4 regions of the Brenneria uluponensis genome follow, and region 3 is predicted to be linked to each of the others. Evidence: predicted binding sites of a transcription regulator. Region 3 holds the regulator's gene; each other region holds the start of a gene.
The links. Region 3 encodes CRP, which controls carbon source genes, mostly activating them, when cyclic AMP is high. Its sites were predicted from a motif close to ATGTGANNNNNNTCACAT; they were not measured.
Positions count from the first base shown of each region.

Region 1: rhaB (rhamnulokinase) is a predicted target of CRP. The motif match lies at 2,523-2,540, and genes of this name have one in related genera.
Region 2: cytR (DNA-binding transcriptional regulator CytR) is a predicted target of CRP. The motif match lies at 2,548-2,565, and genes of this name have one in related genera.
Region 4: idnD (L-idonate 5-dehydrogenase) is a predicted target of CRP. The motif match lies at 2,133-2,150, and genes of this name have one in related genera.

Region 1 covers NZ_CP135917.1:4,458,205-4,462,366, reverse strand. The annotation lists gene RS889_RS20800 (L-rhamnose isomerase) at 1-944, opposite strand, end outside; gene rhaB (rhamnulokinase) at 941-2,413, opposite strand; gene rhaS (HTH-type transcriptional activator RhaS) at 2,738-3,574, shown strand; gene RS889_RS20785 (helix-turn-helix domain-containing protein) at 3,620-4,162, shown strand, end outside.
Region 2 covers NZ_CP135917.1:165,713-169,874, forward strand. The annotation lists gene hslV (ATP-dependent protease subunit HslV) at 1-332, opposite strand, end outside; gene ftsN (cell division protein FtsN) at 421-1,239, opposite strand; gene cytR (DNA-binding transcriptional regulator CytR) at 1,320-2,363, opposite strand; gene priA (primosomal protein N') at 2,636-4,162, opposite strand, start outside.
Region 3 covers NZ_CP135917.1:361,242-365,403, forward strand. The annotation lists gene argD (bifunctional acetylornithine/succinyldiaminopimelate transaminase) at 57-1,280, shown strand; gene crp (cAMP-activated global transcriptional regulator CRP) at 1,343-1,975, opposite strand; gene RS889_RS01720 (OsmC family protein) at 2,297-2,704, shown strand; gene RS889_RS01725 (LysR family transcriptional regulator) at 2,852-3,811, opposite strand; gene argH (argininosuccinate lyase) at 4,005-4,162, shown strand, end outside.
Region 4 covers NZ_CP135917.1:259,640-263,801, forward strand. The annotation lists gene RS889_RS01255 (zinc-binding dehydrogenase) at 1-776, opposite strand, end outside; gene RS889_RS01260 (type 1 glutamine amidotransferase domain-containing protein) at 839-1,516, opposite strand; gene RS889_RS23715 (DegT/DnrJ/EryC1/StrS family aminotransferase) at 1,697-1,846, opposite strand; gene idnD (L-idonate 5-dehydrogenase) at 2,210-3,241, shown strand; gene idnO (gluconate 5-dehydrogenase) at 3,259-4,023, shown strand; gene RS889_RS01275 (gluconate:H+ symporter) at 4,099-4,162, shown strand, end outside.

The sequences.
Region 1 (4,162 bases), 990 kb from region 3:
TGGCGCACGATTTCGTGGGCGATAGCCTGGGTTTCGTCATCCAGCAGCACGACATGGTCGCTGTCCCAACGCACCGGGCGACTGACATGTAGCAACAATCGCGGGACATACAGTATGGCGCTGGAGATTTTGTCGGATATGACTTCCGTCGGGTGGAAGTGACCGGCGTCCAGGCACAACGCGGTGCCGCGGCTGCTGGCGTAACCCAGGTAGAATTCATTGGAACCGACGGTGAAACTTTCGGCACCCAGTCCGAACAATTTGCTTTCGACGGCATCGATATGATGTGCGGCGTCCAGCGGTTCGGCGATCACGTCATCTAGCGCGTTCATCAAGCGCTGACGAAATGCCAGACGGTCAATCGTCAGATCCTTCATACCATCCGGCACCCAGATATTCATGACTGAGGGGGTACCCAGTTCGCGACCGAAATAGGCTGAAATACGGCGACTGGCCTGACAGTGCTCGATCCAGAAACGGCGTACTTTTTCATCCGGGTGAGACAGCGTAAAGCCGTCACTGCTGAGCGGATGAGAGAAGCAGGTCGGGTTGAAATCCAGTCCCAACTGGTGTTGTTTGGCCCACGCCACCCAGTTGCTGAAATGTTTGGGCTCGATGTCATTGCGCGCCACCGGTGTGTCAGACTCGAGATAGATGGCGTGCAAGTTGAGTCGTTTGGGGCCGGGAATCAGGGTAAACGCCCGTTCCAGATCGGCCCGCAGTTCATCGGCAGTGCGGGCTTTTCCCGGGTAGTTACCGGTGGCTTGAATCCCGCCGGTCAGCGTACCGCCAGTGTTTTCAAAGCCAGTGACATCATCGCCTTGCCAGCAATGCATGGAGATCGGTATCAGATCCAATTGTTGTAGCGCGGCATCCACATCCACATCCAGTTTGGCGTAGCGTTCTTTCGCCAGATGCCAGGCGGTTTCAATAGCAGTGTTCATACGGTGAGTTCCTCTTTGGAGTGGCACAACGCCTGAAAACGGCGCCAGTGACCAGCAAAATCAATAGTCTGACCAGGGTTGTAGCGGTGCAGGGGAAAGTTGTGGGTTAACAGGCAACGAAATTCGGCAAGATCGGCTACGGCCTCCAGCGCTATGAGCTGACAGCCAATATTGCCAAGAGTGGAGGCTTCCACCGGCCCGGACAGTACCGGTAGCTGGCAGACATCGGCACAAAGCTGATTGAGAAATTCATTCTGGCTACCACCACCTACCACATGTAGGCGACTGATCGGCGTCTGACGCAGTTTACCCAGCATCAGCAGACTCTGACGGTAAGACATCGCCAGGCTGTCGAAAATACAGCGTGCCAGTTCGGCGTGACTCTGCGGTTCTGGTTGCTGATGTTCACGGCAGAAGGCGCGGATTTCCTCACTCATCGAAGATGGATTAATGAAGCGATCATCATTCGGGTTAATCAAGCTGATAAAGGCCGGTAGTGCCGCAGCCTGGCGGATTAACGCGGGCAGATCGTTGATGTTCTGCTCCTGACAGACGCGTTGTAATAACCAAAGTCCCATGATGTTTTTCAACACGCGGAATGTCCCGTTGATACCCCCTTCATTGGTGATATTGGCAGACAGCGCGGCAGCATGGTTATAGGGAACCGGGCTTTCAATACCGATCAGCGACCAGGTACCGGAACTCAGATAGGCGCTGTCTTCGCTCTCAAGCGGGGTGGCGACCACGGCGCTGGCGGTATCATGTGTGGCGACGGCTACCACCGGGATTTGCCGACCGCTGGGTGCCGTCCAGTAGCCGATGCGGTGTCCCGGTTGTACCGGCTGGCTTAGCCAGCGCGCCGGAATACCCAGATAGTCCAGCAACCCTTTATCCCAGTCGCCATTGTTAAGGTTCAGCAATTGGGTGGTGCTGGCATCGGTATATTCGCAATTGATTTTGCCCGTCAGCCGGTAGTGAAAGTAGTCCGGCATCATCAACAGATGTTCTACGCGTTCACAGTCACTGGCGTTTTGTTCACGCAGTGCCTTGAGTTGATAAAGCGTATTGAACGGCAGGAACTGAATACCGGTGCGCTGGTAAATATGTTGCTGTCCGAGTGCGGTGGTTACCTGTGCCATGATGCCGTCGGTACGGTGATCACGATAGGAGTAGGATTGTCCCACCCGGTTACCGTTTTTATCCAGCAGGACGTAGTCCACGCCCCAGGTGTCGATACCAATGCTGTCGGGACGAATCCCCATCATGTCCACCTGATTCAGACCCATGAGGATATGGCGTTCCAGCGCATCCAGATCCCACGCATGATGGCCGTTCTGATAAACCAGTTGATTGGTGAAACGGTGGATTTCTTTGAGTGTCAGATGTCGGGTGGTCGTTTGTAATACGGCCAGCATCACTCGTCCACTGGAGGCGCCGAGATCGATCGCCACAATATTTTTCACCGCCATTGCCATTCCCCTTTCTGAACTTATGTCGGCAGTGTAGGTATATGCAGGGGAAACAACCTTCCGGTGAGTGCCATCAGAATGAGAGAGATTGGCAAAATGGCAAAGTTGACTGTGAACCGGCTCACATTACTGATTATTCCGGCGATGACGTTTGAATGGTTGTGGCGGCCCATAGCCTGTGATCCTAACCACACTTCAGCGATTTAAACGCCAGATCTTGAAAAAATGACATCAAGATAGCTTCTGTGTGGCGCTATTTTAAGGCGTAGGTGCCCAGCTTCTGACTACTATCAGTGTCACGCAGTAAAAAGAAGGAGGCTGGAAATGACATTACTTTGTGGCGATGAATTTTTTGCTTCACAGGCAGCGACCGTCGCTGTTGAACCCAGGATGCCGCAGTGCGCTTTCCCTGAACATCATCATGATTTCTGGGAGATTGTGCTGGTAGACCAGGGGGTTGGTGTGCACGTGTTTAATGACCAACCTTACGCGTTGTGCAGTGGTGCGGTGTTTTTTGTGCGAGACAACGATCGCCACCTGTTTGAACAGGTGGAGGAGCTACATCTGACCAATGTGCTGTATCGTTCCCCGCGTGGTTTTCGTTTCCTTTCTGATATTGCACCGTTTCTGCCCTATGGTGCCAATGGGGAATGGCTGGGACAGTGGCAGGTGAATACGCCGGTGATGCAACAGCTCAAACAGTTGATTTCCCGGCTGGCCACTCTGGCCGACAGCGCCCAGCCCGAGGATATCGCGGCCAGTGAAAGCCTGTTCTTGCAGACCCTGGTACTGCTGAAGCAGAAATGTTTTCAGATGCAGGGTGATGGCAGCCAGCAACAAGGCGTTCAGGCGTTGCTGGGATGGTTGCAGAACAATTTCAGTGAAGACGTGAACTGGGATGTGTTGGCTGATCGGTTTTCTCTGTCGTTGCGCACGCTGCATAGGCAGCTAAAGCAGCATACTGGTATGACGCCGCAACGTTATCTGAACCGGTTGCGATTGCTGGAGGCCCGTCGTCGTTTGCAGCAAAGCGATGACTCTATCACGACCATCGCTCACGCTTGCGGGTTCGGCGACAGTAACCATTTCTCGACACAGTTTCGCAAAGCGTTTTCTCTGGCACCTAAATCGCTGCGCCATCAGGCGCTTAATGAGGATTGATTCAGTTACAGGCGATAGGTGAGTCAGGTGAATTCACGCGACTTAATGTTACATACGAAAGATTATTTTCTAACCGATAAAATGCGGATCATGGTAGCGGAACGTAGTCCACAACCGGCGTTTCCGATGCATCATCATGATTTTGAAGAGTTGGTGATCGTCTGGCGTGGTAACGGATTGCATATCTGGAATGATGTACCGTATCGCATTACTTGTGGCGATTTGTTCTACGTGACGTCCAGTGATCGCCACAGTTACGAGTCTGTCCACGAGCTGGAGCTGGACAATATCCTGTATATCCGCGACCGTCTGACGCTGCTCGCCGACTGGCAAAACCTGCTTCCGGGCGTCGATATCCCACAACATCAGCGCTACTGGCGCCTTGGATTGCAAAGCATGGATATCATACGGGGCAATGTGGATATATTAGCGCAGGAATGTATGAAATCAGATGCGCTGTCACTCCAACTCAGCGAAGCGCTGTTATTGCAGATAGCCCTGTTGGCGCTGCGTTATCGTCATGATCCGGATAGCCCACAATTGGCGGATGCCCATCAGTTGGATTTACTGATGAACGCACTGCGTGCC
Region 2 (4,162 bases), 200 kb from region 3:
CCGTTACCGGTAATAATCAATGAGGCGTTTTCGTCCGCTACAGCCAGCAATGCTTCCAGACGGCGTAGCATGCGATCAGTACGCCAGTCTTTGGCTAATTCCACTGCCGCTTTTACCAAATGTCCCTGATGCAGTTCCAGCTTCCGTTCAAATAACTCGAACAGAGTGAAAGCATCAGCGGTACCACCGGCAAATCCAGCAATAACCCGGTCATTATACAAACGGCGTACTTTGCGCACATTCCCCTTCATGACCGTGTTGCCTAATGTGGCCTGGCCATCTCCGCCAATGACGACCTGCCCATTGCGGCGTACGCTTACGATTGTTGTCACGCGTAAATCCCCGTTACTTACTGATAAAAAGACCCCCGCGTGCCGCGGGGCATATTGCTGATAAAGATGGGGGGAAGGGGGAGGGTTTTCAACCCCCGTTAGCTAACAGGATGCAGTTGGTGTGGCCCATACCTTTAAGCCGAAGCGCCATTTTATTGGCGTTGGTGCGGTTATTATAAGGCCCCAAAATAATCCGGTTCCAGCCTCCGCTGCTGGTGATGTGGCTTTCTATTCCGGAAAATGCCAGTTCAGCCCGCACAGATTCAGCAGGCTCCGTGGTTTTGAATGAACCACACTGTACAATCCAGAGTTGTGCTTTTTTCTGCTTACTGCCATCGACCTTTTCTGGTTCATTTTTCGCTATTTTCGGCTTGGCAATTTCTGGCTTCGTCGGTGAGGGCGCCACTGTTGATACTCGGGGTACTACGGTCGGTGGTACAACCGCTTGTGGCTTGATGAAAACCTGTGAGCGGGGGACTTGCGTTTCGTTATACGGTACTTCCGACAGTGGCGTCGGTTGGTTGCGCATATCCGACTGTATCTGCTCCAGTAATTGGCGCTGTTCTTGCGTCAGCTCACCTGTTGTCTCGACATTCCCACCTGCTGAAGGTTCCGTTGGTGTTGTTACACCGATACGACGATTTTCCAGCTCTTTGATATAACGCCAGCGTTCTTCCGGTTTTGGTGGTAGTCCGTTACCTTTGCCTGTCTGATGCGGTAACACCGGAGACTCACCCGGTTTATTATGGACGATGAAATATAACCCTCCCGCAAAGGTGACAAGCACTGCTGCGGCCAGCGCGATCATAACCTTGGAGGTACCGGAACTACTACCTTTTCTCCGGTTGGATGTCTTTTTCCGACGCGTTACCGAGCGCCCACGGCTGACATAGTCTCTTTGTGCCACTATCGTTTCGCTGTGCAATAAAAAAAGTAACAGGCCGCCATGTTACTGAACCCTCAAATGTTTGACCAGCACATGAAGTCTTAAAGCCGGTTATGTGTGGAATTAGGCGGGGAGGTACTTTCCCGAATGACCAACTCACTAGCCAGCAGACGTGATCCACTCTGGACAGAATGACCATATAACTGCTCCAGCAACAATAGCGTAGCTTCACGCCCGATGTCATAGCGTGGTTGAGCTACAGTGGTGAGTGGCGGAAAGCAGTAACTGGCCTGAGTAATATCATCAAACCCCACCAATGAGAGATCTCGGGGAATATCCAACCCCACTCTTCTGGCCTGGGACAATACTCCCAACGCCATGATGTCGCTATGGCAAAAAATAGCACTGGGAGGCGCTGGATGCGACATTAGCGTGGTCAATCCCTTCATACCGGTTTCATAAGTGAAGTCGCCTCGCACTATGTACTGGTTATCGATGGTTAACCCACAGCGACGCAATGCCTGGATATAGCCTTGTAAACGGTACTGGCTCTGTGGCAGATGTTCTGGTCCGGCAATACATGCGATTCGTTGATGTCCCAACTGATGGAGATAATGCACCGCATCGAACGCCGCTGTCAGATTATCAATATGCACTGTCGGTAATTCCAGCTCGGGAGCAAATTCGTTGGCCATTACCATTGGTGGAAGATTGCGTTGTTCAGCTTTACTGACATCAAACGGCAGGTCAGAGCCCAGTAGTAACATACCGTCAATCTGTTTGGTGATAATCAGGTCGAAAAAAGTTTTATCGTTTTGACGCTGATGGGCGCAGTCACCAATCAGTACCAGGTAACCACGTTCAGTCGCAGTTTCTTCGATGCCTCTCAATATTTCCGAGAAGAAAGGGTCACATATGTCGGGCACAATCGCCAGAAGGGTTCTGGATTCATTACGCTTGAGATTGCGGGTAATCGAATGAGGAGAATAGCCCACCGACAGTACGGCCTGTTCCACTTTTTGCCGGGTTGGGGCAGATACTTTTTCCGGGCTCATCAACGCCCGAGATACAGTGGCTGTAGAAACCCCTGCCATATCCGCAACGTCCTTCATGGTCGCTGTGGTGTTTTCTCTCTTTTGCTCCAACGCTTTTCTCCTTGCATCAGCGTCAACTGGCGCCGTAGCTTTGGCTACCGTTCGCTTTTGATAGAGAGGCGTCGGGAGCCGCTTAAAAACAGGATATTTCTGTCACTGTGCTGTTCAGCATACTGCCATCACCAACACTCTTAACAGATTGGGAGCAACATTTGTGGCTTAATTTGCTGGCAAGATGTGATGAATGTCAGTTTTTTGGAGGCAGTTCGCAATAAATCCCAGTCAAACGGTGTGAGATCTCAATGTTCTTTAACCGCATCCTGTTAGCTGTCTGTTGGGTCAACATCCAGTATCCATTTCACCTTTCGCGTCTGTGGAAGTGTGTCGATCAAGGCCAGTGAATTTCGGAGCAATTGCTGTAGACGAGCGCGGGATGGATGCTGAAGCAGTAGTTGCCAGCGAAAGCGACCCGCTCGTTTGGGTTGCAGTGCGGGAACGGGTCCCATCAGCCAGAGGGCATCATCCCGTAGTGGGCTGGCTTCCAGCAGATTGCGTAGTTGTTGCAGGAACAGCGTGGCCTGTTGATTATCATGATCCTCTGCCCGGAACAGGACATGGCTGGTAAACGGCGGTAGGAAAACGCTCTGACGTTCTTTCAGCGTCTGGTTAGCAAAGTCGTCATACCCTTGTTGCAGCAACGTCTGCAATAGCGGGTGTTCTGGATGATGAGTCTGAAGAATCACTTCCCCTGCTTTGCCAGCGCGACCAGCGCGACCGGATACCTGCGTATAAAGCTGGGCGAAGCGTTCTGCGGCTCGAAAATCAGCGGAAAACAGTGAACTGTCTACATCCAGTAGCACGACCAGTGTGACATCCGGGAAATGGTGGCCCTTGGCCAGCATCTGTGTCCCGATGAGTATCCGTGCCCCGCCTTGCCTTACCTGTGCCAGTTGTTGTTCCAGCGAACCTTTGCGGCTGGTGGTGTCCCGATCAATGCGGGTAATGGGGGTCTGGGGAAACAAGGCAGGTAGTGCCTGCTCCAACTGCTCGGTGCCTAGCCCTACAGGAACCAGATGTGTAGAGCCGCAGTGAGGACACTGTGGTGGCACCGGACGTTGGCTGTCACAGTGATGGCAACGCAATATTTGCTGATGTTGGTGCAATGTATAGTAGTGATCGCAGCGTTGACACTCGGCAATCCAACCACATTCATGACACATCACCACTGGGGCAAAACCGCGTCGGTTCAAAAACAGAATCACCTGATTATCATTATTCAAGTGATGATGGATGCGGTTGATCAATGGTTGGGACAAGCCGGTAGTCAACGGCAACCCTTTCAGATCGAGTATATGCTGTTGCGCCAGTCGTGCATTACCTGCGCGTTTACTGAGTCGGAGCTGACGATATTTGCCAATCTGTACGTTATATAAGGTTTCCAGCGCCGGAGTGGCGGAACCCATGACAATAGGAATGTCTTCTTCCCGGGCACGAAATACCGCCAGATCGCGAGCATGATAGCGCCACCCCTCCTGCTGTTTATAAGAGCCATCGTGTTCTTCATCGATCACAATCAGCCCCAGTCGGGCAAATGGCGTGAACAGCGCGGAGCGAGTACCGATGACAATAGCCGCTTCGCCGTTTTTGGCCCGCAACCAGACAGCAAGGCGTTCACTGTCATTCAGCCCGGAATGCAGAGCTTCTACCGGTGCAGTAAAACGGTCTTTAAAGCGGGCGATGGTTTGTGGCGTCAGGCCGATTTCCGGCACCAGTATCAGAGCTTGTTTGCCTTGCGCCAGTATATTTTCCAGCACGCTGAGATACACTTCGGTTTTGCCGGATCCTGTAAT
Region 3 (4,162 bases):
ATATTTATTGACTATATTTTCATTCAAGGTAGTGAGATATTGAGGCGGGGAAGCAGATGGCAACAGATAAAATGGCGGTAACAAGAGACACTCACAATAAAGTAATACTTCCGGTTTATGCACCAGCGCAGTTTGTGCCGGTTAAAGGCAAGGGAAGCCGGGTTTGGGACCAGCAAGGTAAGGAATATATCGATTTTTCCGGCGGGATTGCAGTGACAGCGTTAGGGCATTGCCATCCGGCGTTGGTTGAAGCACTCAAACAGCAGGGGGAAACCCTGTGGCATACCAGCAATGTTTTTACCAATGAACCGGCTTTGCGGTTGGCAAGCAAGCTTATCAATGCGACGTTCGCGGATCGGGTCTTTTTCGTTAATTCCGGTGCGGAAGCTAATGAAGCGGCTTTCAAGCTGGCTCGTCACTATGCCATCAAGCGTTACAGTCCGTACAAAACCAAAATCATCGCGTTCTATCATGCATTCCATGGCCGAACACTATTTACTGTGTCGGTGGGGGGGCAGGCGAAATATGCGGATGGTTTCGGCCCTAAGCCGGCAGATATTATCCATGTACCGTTTAATGATCTGGCCGCTGTCAAAGCCGTTATGGATGACCACACCTGCGCGGTGGTGTTAGAGCCGGTGCAGGGCGAGGGTGGTGTTATTCCTGCAACGCCGGAATTTATAAACGGTGTGCGGGCGTTGTGCGATCAATATCAGGCGCTGATGGTGTTTGATGAAGTTCAGTGTGGGATGGGACGCACCGGTAAACTGTTCTCTTATATGCATTACGATGTTCAGCCGGATATTTTGACTACGGCCAAAGCGTTGGGCGGTGGTTTTCCCATTAGTGCAATGCTGACCACCGAGGAAATTGCTTCGGTGATGACGGTGGGGGTTCACGGTACGACGTATGGCGGTAATCCGTTGGCCTGCGCGGTGGCGGAAGCGGCGTTGGATACGATTAATACGCCGGAGGTGCTGTCAGGTGTGGCCGAGCGTCACGATCGTTTTGTGGCGGCGTTGAATACTATTAATGCGGAGTTCGGCATTTTCGACGAAATTCGTGGTCAAGGACTGTTGCTGGGCGTGGCGCTAAAACCTGAATGGCAGGGTCGGGCACGGGATTTCCTGACTGCTTCTGCTGAGCATGGCCTGATGATTTTGGTGGCAGGGCCGGATGTGATCCGTTTTGTACCTTCATTAGTCATTGAACTGGCCGATATCGATCAAGGCATGGCGCTTTTCGCCAAAGCGGTGGCACAGGTCGTCAACGGTCAGTAAGCCGTCTTTAGACAAAACGAAAAGAGCGTGCTGTGGCACGCTCTTTTGTTATCTGATATGGGTTAGCGGGTGCCATAAACCACGATGGTTTTCCCATGGGCAGATATAAGATTTTGATCTTCCAACATTTTCAGTATACGGCCTACTGTTTCGCGGGAGCACCCCACGATTTGGCCGATTTCCTGGCGGGTGATCTTAATCTGCATGCCATCTGGGTGGGTCATGGCATCAGGTTGTTTGGCCAGATTAAGCAACGTCTGAGCAATACGACCTGTTACGTCCAGGAAGGCAAGATTGCCCACTTTCTCTGACGTTACCTGTAGACGGTTCGCCATCTGAGCAGATAATCGCATCAGAATGTCAGGGTTAACCTGAATCAGTTGACGGAATTTTTTATATGAAATTTCAGCAACTTCGCAGGCAGTTTTGGCTCTCACCCAGGCACTTCGCTCCTGGCCTTCTTCAAACAATCCGAGTTCACCAATAAAATCCCCCTGATTGAGATAGGAGAGAATCATTTCTTTGCCTTCTTCATCTTTGATCAGCACTGCGACAGCACCTTTCACGATGTAGTAAAGCGTTTCTGCTTTTTCACCTTGGTGAATAAGCGTGCTCTTTGATGGATACTTGTGAATATGGCAATGAGAAAGGAACCATTCAAGAGTCGGGTCTGTTTGCGGTTTGCCGAGAACCATTCGCTGTCATCCTCTGTTGTAATTCACTGCGCAAATCACAGGGTTCAGAGTTCCCTGTACGGCGTGATAACATAGTTATAATTCAAATTCCGTGTAGGCGGAATGACGTCAGGGAATATATTAGGTCTCTATCGAGTGACGTCATGATCTGCTTGTTTTTTTGCTTTGGCTCGAAATAAGCAGATTCAGGATTCGTTTGTAACACAGGTTGCACGTAGTGTCTTGTGTTGTCTCGCTTCAGCATGACTAAGCTCTGATTATCAGGCTTTTTTGTACATAAGCGATGTAATATTTCAAAAATAGTTGATTGAGGGTGAATTTATGCAGGCGCGAGTGAAGTGGGTTGAAGGCTTAACGTTTATCGGTGAATCTGCCTCCGGACATCAGGTATTAATGGATGGCAATGCCGGTGATAAAGCGCCAAGCCCGATGGAAATGGTGCTGATGTCTGTCGGTGGGTGTAGTGCTATTGATGTGGTTTCCATTCTGCAAAAAGGCCGTAATGATGTGGTGGACTGTGAAGTCCGGCTGACTTCGGATCGTAAAACCGATGCCCCTCGTTTGTTCACTGCCATCAATCTGCATTTTATCGTTACTGGTAAGGGACTGGCCGATAAGGTCGTGGAGCGAGCGGTTTCCCTTTCAGCTGAAAAATATTGCTCTGTCGCGTTGATGCTGGGTCAGGCGGTGGATATTACCCACAGTCATGAAGTGCGTGACGTGGCGTAGAGCTTTAATGACCGTGAGGTGGGTATATCTCACGGTTGTCAGTGGCACGCGCTGCTGTTCGAGGTGGCGCCGTAGTAAGTGCTGATGCTGATGTAGTGAACACGTAGTATCGAAAATGAGTGGTAGGCACCAAAATAGTGCATGTGATTATGATTCACTCTGGATGCCCAACGCGTCCATAAATAATTTTATGATCGTATTTATTCTTTTCCCTTTTTTGATAATAAAACAGAATCGGGTGAAAATGGTTAATGATTCTGAAGTAATAGGCCGTAGTAAATTTTGTTCAACATATCTTTCTGCATAATGGCAAGGGAGATAGCCAATAAAATGCCCAGTCAGAATGAGCATGGCGACAGATTCAATTTGCACCGCCTGAATATTGCTATTCTTGAAATTAAATACCTTATTTTTATGATGCATGCTGGCGTAACTATGATTAATGACTTTAGCATTTTTCAACATATCAATAGTGATATCCGAGTCATTTAAATGGAAGAATTCATGCTCGTTACTACAATATATTTGTGACTCTTCCTGATAGAGAAAATAATATTCAAACTCGCTTTTTTCTTCATAAACCGGAGCAATAGCGCAGGTTAATCGGCCTTCGTTTAATCCTCTCTCAAGATTGTCGAGCTGTTCCGTTTGAAGCCTGATGTTCAGTTTTGGTGCGACGTAAGCGAGTTGACGCACCGCTTTGGTGATGGGCGACTGACGGTCGGTGATGGTGTTATCAATCACACTGATATTGATTTCACCGAGGATTTCATTACGGCTACTTTGCAGACGATCGCGAAATTGATTGATGGAAGAAAATAGCTCCAACGTGGCCTGATAGACGATGCTGCCATATTCGGTAAGAAAGAAACCATCACGGCCACGGCTGCATAGTGTCATCCCAAGGCGAATTTCCAGATCAGAAACCTGTTTGCTTATTGCTGCCAATCCAATGTTTAATTCATGGCTTGCAGAAGTAAAACCTCCGGCTTCAACAACGCTTTTGAATACGCGTAATAGTTTTAAGTCCACATTATTGATGCTTATCTGTGAGCTTTCATTTTTTTCTGTCAGTAGGTTTCTGAAATCGGAAAGTTTACTTTCCATAATTGGTATTTACCTCCCGATGTTTTTTCAACAAATATGATGTTCGACGGATTTAATATTATTTGTTGAGATTCATCACTATCGGGCAATAAGCTTTTATTATTATAGAGCGATTCCCCAAATATAAAATTTCTTTCTTCATTTCATTCTCAGAAAAGAATAACGCATTCAATATGCCAGCATGAGGGTTGTTATGTCCAACAGTTCTGAGCTTCTTTGGGGAGCCCGTTTTAAAAGTGCGCCTGCGGCAGCACTGACCGCGTTATCCCGTTGTCCCGATAACTATTTTTCACTCACGCCTTACGATATTGCCGGGTGTCGTGCCCATGCTCATGAGTTGCAGCGTGCCGG
Region 4 (4,162 bases), 100 kb from region 3:
ATGGTCACCTGTTTGAAAATCATGTCACCGGAACTGATTTGCATAGGTTGACCGCTCATGGCACCAAACGAAACCAGCACTCCTCCTTCACTCAGCAGATGTAACAAATCGCCACTGCTTTTACCGCCTACAGAGTCAACTGCACGTACCAGTGGTTTTCCGTCCAACAGGGCAGCAATCTGTTCTTGCCAGTCGGGATGGTCGGTCGAAATCGTATTTCTCAATCCTAGTGCGGCCATCTCTTTGATGGTCCCATGGCGACGAACCAGATTAATGACATGAATTCCCCGTGATTTTGCCAGCATGGCTACGGTTTTCCCAACTGTACCGTTGGCGGCGTTCTGAATCATCCATTGTCCGGGTTTGATATCAAGGTATTCCAGCAGCATCAATGCGCTTACCGGCATAGCAATCAGTTGGCAACCAACCTTGTCATTAATCTCATCCGGTAATGGTACCGCCGCTGTAGCCGTTGCCAGAAAATATTCCGCCCAGGTGCCATGTATGCCAGCGGTTACCACGCGCTGACCGATTTTCAGGTGCTGCACGTTACTACCGAGAGCATCGATTACGCCGGCGGCTTCACTACCACCGATTCCGGGTAACACCGGTTTATGGCCGTACATTCCCCTGATTGTCCAAAGATCGTGGTTATGAATGGGAGAATAGGTCATGCGAACAAGGATTTGTTCAGGACCTGGTTGGGGTTGAGGTACTTCGGTCAGAGTAAGGACTTCGGCCGGATTGCCAAATGAAGCGTGGGTGACACTGCGCATTCTGGTTTCCTTATAGTATTTTCGCCGGAAAAACCGTGCTGCCTTTGTCAGCGTGCACAAGGTTAAGCCATCAGTTTCAGCATTTCAGAGGCAACTGGCGCAGAGCTGGCCGGATTTTGCCCGGTGACCAGCAGTCCATCAGTGACTACATGTGGATGCCAGTCGGCGGTTTTTTCGTAAATACCACCTTGCCGTTTCAGTTCATCTTCTACCAGAAAAGGTACGACATTGGTGAGTTGTACGGCTTCTTCTTCACTATTGGTGAAACCCGTGACTTTGCGGCCTTTAACCAGTGGTGCGCCATCACTGTTTTTCACATGGCGTAATACGCCAGGGGCATGACAAACCGCGCCAACCGGTTTTCCAGCACTGGCAAATGCTTCAATTAAGGCGATGGAATGCGGATCTTGTGCCAGATCCCATAGCGGACCGTGGCCACCGGGATAAAATACCGCGTCGAAATCGGCTTCATGTACGTCCGACAAGCGTTGTGTCGAGGCCAGCATCTGTTGGGCTTCCGGGTCTTGTCTGAAACGTTCCGTATATTCGGTTTGTGCATCGAGCGCATCACTTTTCGGATCAAGCGGTGGGTGCCCCCCTTTTGGTGAAGCTAGTGTCAGTGAAGCTCCGGCATCTTTGAAAACATAATAGGGGGCGGCGAATTCCTCCAGCCAGAACCCGGTTTTTTTCCCAGTGTTACCCAACTGATCGTGTGATGTCAGTATCATCAAAATCTTCATGATTATCAGTCCTATGGTGTAAAAACGTTAAGTGCATAAGTCCATGGGTCGGGTTATCAAAACATAGCGTGTATTTCCGTTTGTCACCCTGACTAATGAGCTTGGCGTAATAGCGTTCGATATGCAGAGAAGGATAGCAGATGCGGAGAGATAAAAGGGTCGAAGCGGAATCGGTAAGTGTCAGGATTGATGTACTCCTGTTATATTCCTGACCATCAGGGCCAGCATTAAACTGATCGTTGCTGAGGGCGCGGCAGTGATGTGATCAACTCCGATAGCGTTTCTCACTGCTTTTTCATAAGCGCGCTTAATACGGCCTTTGATGAGCATACCTGCTGTAATTATTGATCGAATATTTTTTTCATCTCCTTATTTCTTATAAATTTAATTTCATTAAACTTTAATATTAATACTTTCCTGGTATCAGGTGCTTAAGAAATTATCGGTATTTCAAAAATATATGGGTTTTCCTCAATACTGATTAACCTGTCGTGTCTTTTATTTACGCCATAAGAGCGTTTATGTTTTCTCAGTCACGTTATTTGTAACATGGATTTTGTAACAACAGGGTGATGACTTCACGTTATGCGTAACATACGTTACGTAACATGAATTATAGTGACGCACTTCAAATTTTTAAGGGGAATGTTCCTGTTTTATAGCGACATCTCTTAATGAGTAACGAGGTGTAGAATGATCGATGAAACAAAATCCTGCGTTGTGTCAGGAAAAAATAAAGTCAGTGTTATTCAGCAGGAAGTCAATTATCAGGGAATAGGGACATTGGTAAGAATTACTCGTGGTGGGATCTGTGGTTCTGATCTGCATTATTATCATGAGGGTAAGGTCGGGACCTATCAGGTTAAACAACCGATGATACTGGGTCATGAAGTTATCGGGGTTGTCGTTGAGAGTGATAGCGATAAGATTATTAAAAACCAGAAAGTCGCTATTAATCCAAGTAAGCCTTGTGGTCACTGTGAATATTGTAAGTCGCATGAAGAAAATCAATGTGTCAATATGCGATTTTTTGGCAGTGCTATGTATTTCCCCCATGTAGATGGTGGGTTTACGCAATATAAAATAGTAGATACAAGTCAGTGTATTCCTTTTGATGATCAAGCCAGTGAACAGGTTATGGCATTTGCCGAGCCATTGGCTGTCGCAATTCACGCTGTTAATCAGTCTGGTGATATTAAAGGGAAGAAAGTTTTCATATCAGGTGTCGGCCCTATCGGCTGTCTGGTGGTTGCCGCAGCAAAAGCGATGGGGGCAAAAGAGATTGTTTGCACCGATGTAAGTGAGCAGTCACTAACTATGGCGAGTGCCATGGGGGCGACAACCGTACTTAATGCCGTATCGGCTGATTTCTCTTCCTATCTGAAAGACAAGGGTTACTTTGATGTTTCGTTCGAGGTGTCTGGTCATCCGCAATCGATCTCGCGTTGTTTAGCGGTCACCCGGGCGAAAGGAACGATGGTTCAGGTGGGTATGGGTGGCGCGGTGCCCGATTTCCCGATCATGATGCTTATTGCCAAAGAAATAACGTTGACCGGAACATTCAGGTTTAAAGAGGAATTTAATACATCAGTGGAGTGGTTAAATAATAATACTATTAATCCATTGCCATTGTTAAGCGCTGAGTTTTGTTACGACGAATTGGAAAAGGCGCTTTTATTCGCATCAGATAAAACAAAAGCAGCAAAAGTACAGTTAACGTTTTAATTTTAATTGAGGTTGTTATGAAAAATCTGTTTTCATTAGAGAATAAAAAAATACTTATTACTGGCGCGGCACAGGGCATCGGTTTTTTACTCGCCAAAGGGTTGGCTGAGTATGGCGCGGAAATTATTGTAAACGATGTGACCGCCGAGCGTTCAGAGAATGCTGTCTCGGAATTAAAAAAAATGGGTTATACGGCTTATTCGATGCCATTTGATGTGACAAATCATCATAGTGTGAATGAGTCCGTTGATTACATAGAAGACAATATCGGTGAAATTGATGTTTTGATCAATAATGCTGGTATTCAACGGCGTCACCCTTTTACTGAATTCCCTGAGAATGAGTGGAACGATGTTATTGCTGTTAATCAGACAGCCGTATTTTTTGTTTCTCAAGCCGTGGCCCGTAAAATGATGGTTCGCAGGAGCGGGAAGATTATTAATATCTGTTCAATGCAAAGTGAACTGGGTAGAGATACGATTACACCGTATGCCGCATCAAAAGGCGCTGTGAAAATGTTAACACGTGGCATGTGTGTAGAGCTCGCTCGTTATAATATTCAGATAAATGGTATTGCCCCTGGGTATTTTAAAACTGAAATGACGAAAGCGCTGGTTGAAAACGAAGAGTTTACTTCATGGTTGACGAAGCGTACTCCTGCCGCGCGTTGGGGTGATCCGAAAGAGCTTATTGGTTCTGCTGTCTTTTTATCATCACAAGCATCAGATTTTGTTAATGGACACTTATTATTCGTTGATGGTGGAATGTTGGTCGCCGTATAAATCTGATATTGAGACTAAATATATATTGTTTCCATTGGCGGCGGATTATCGCTGCCTTTATTCCAGGAGTATTGTATGCCGTTAATAATAATAGCGATTGGTGTCGTTCTCTTACTTATTCTTATGATTGGCTTCAAAA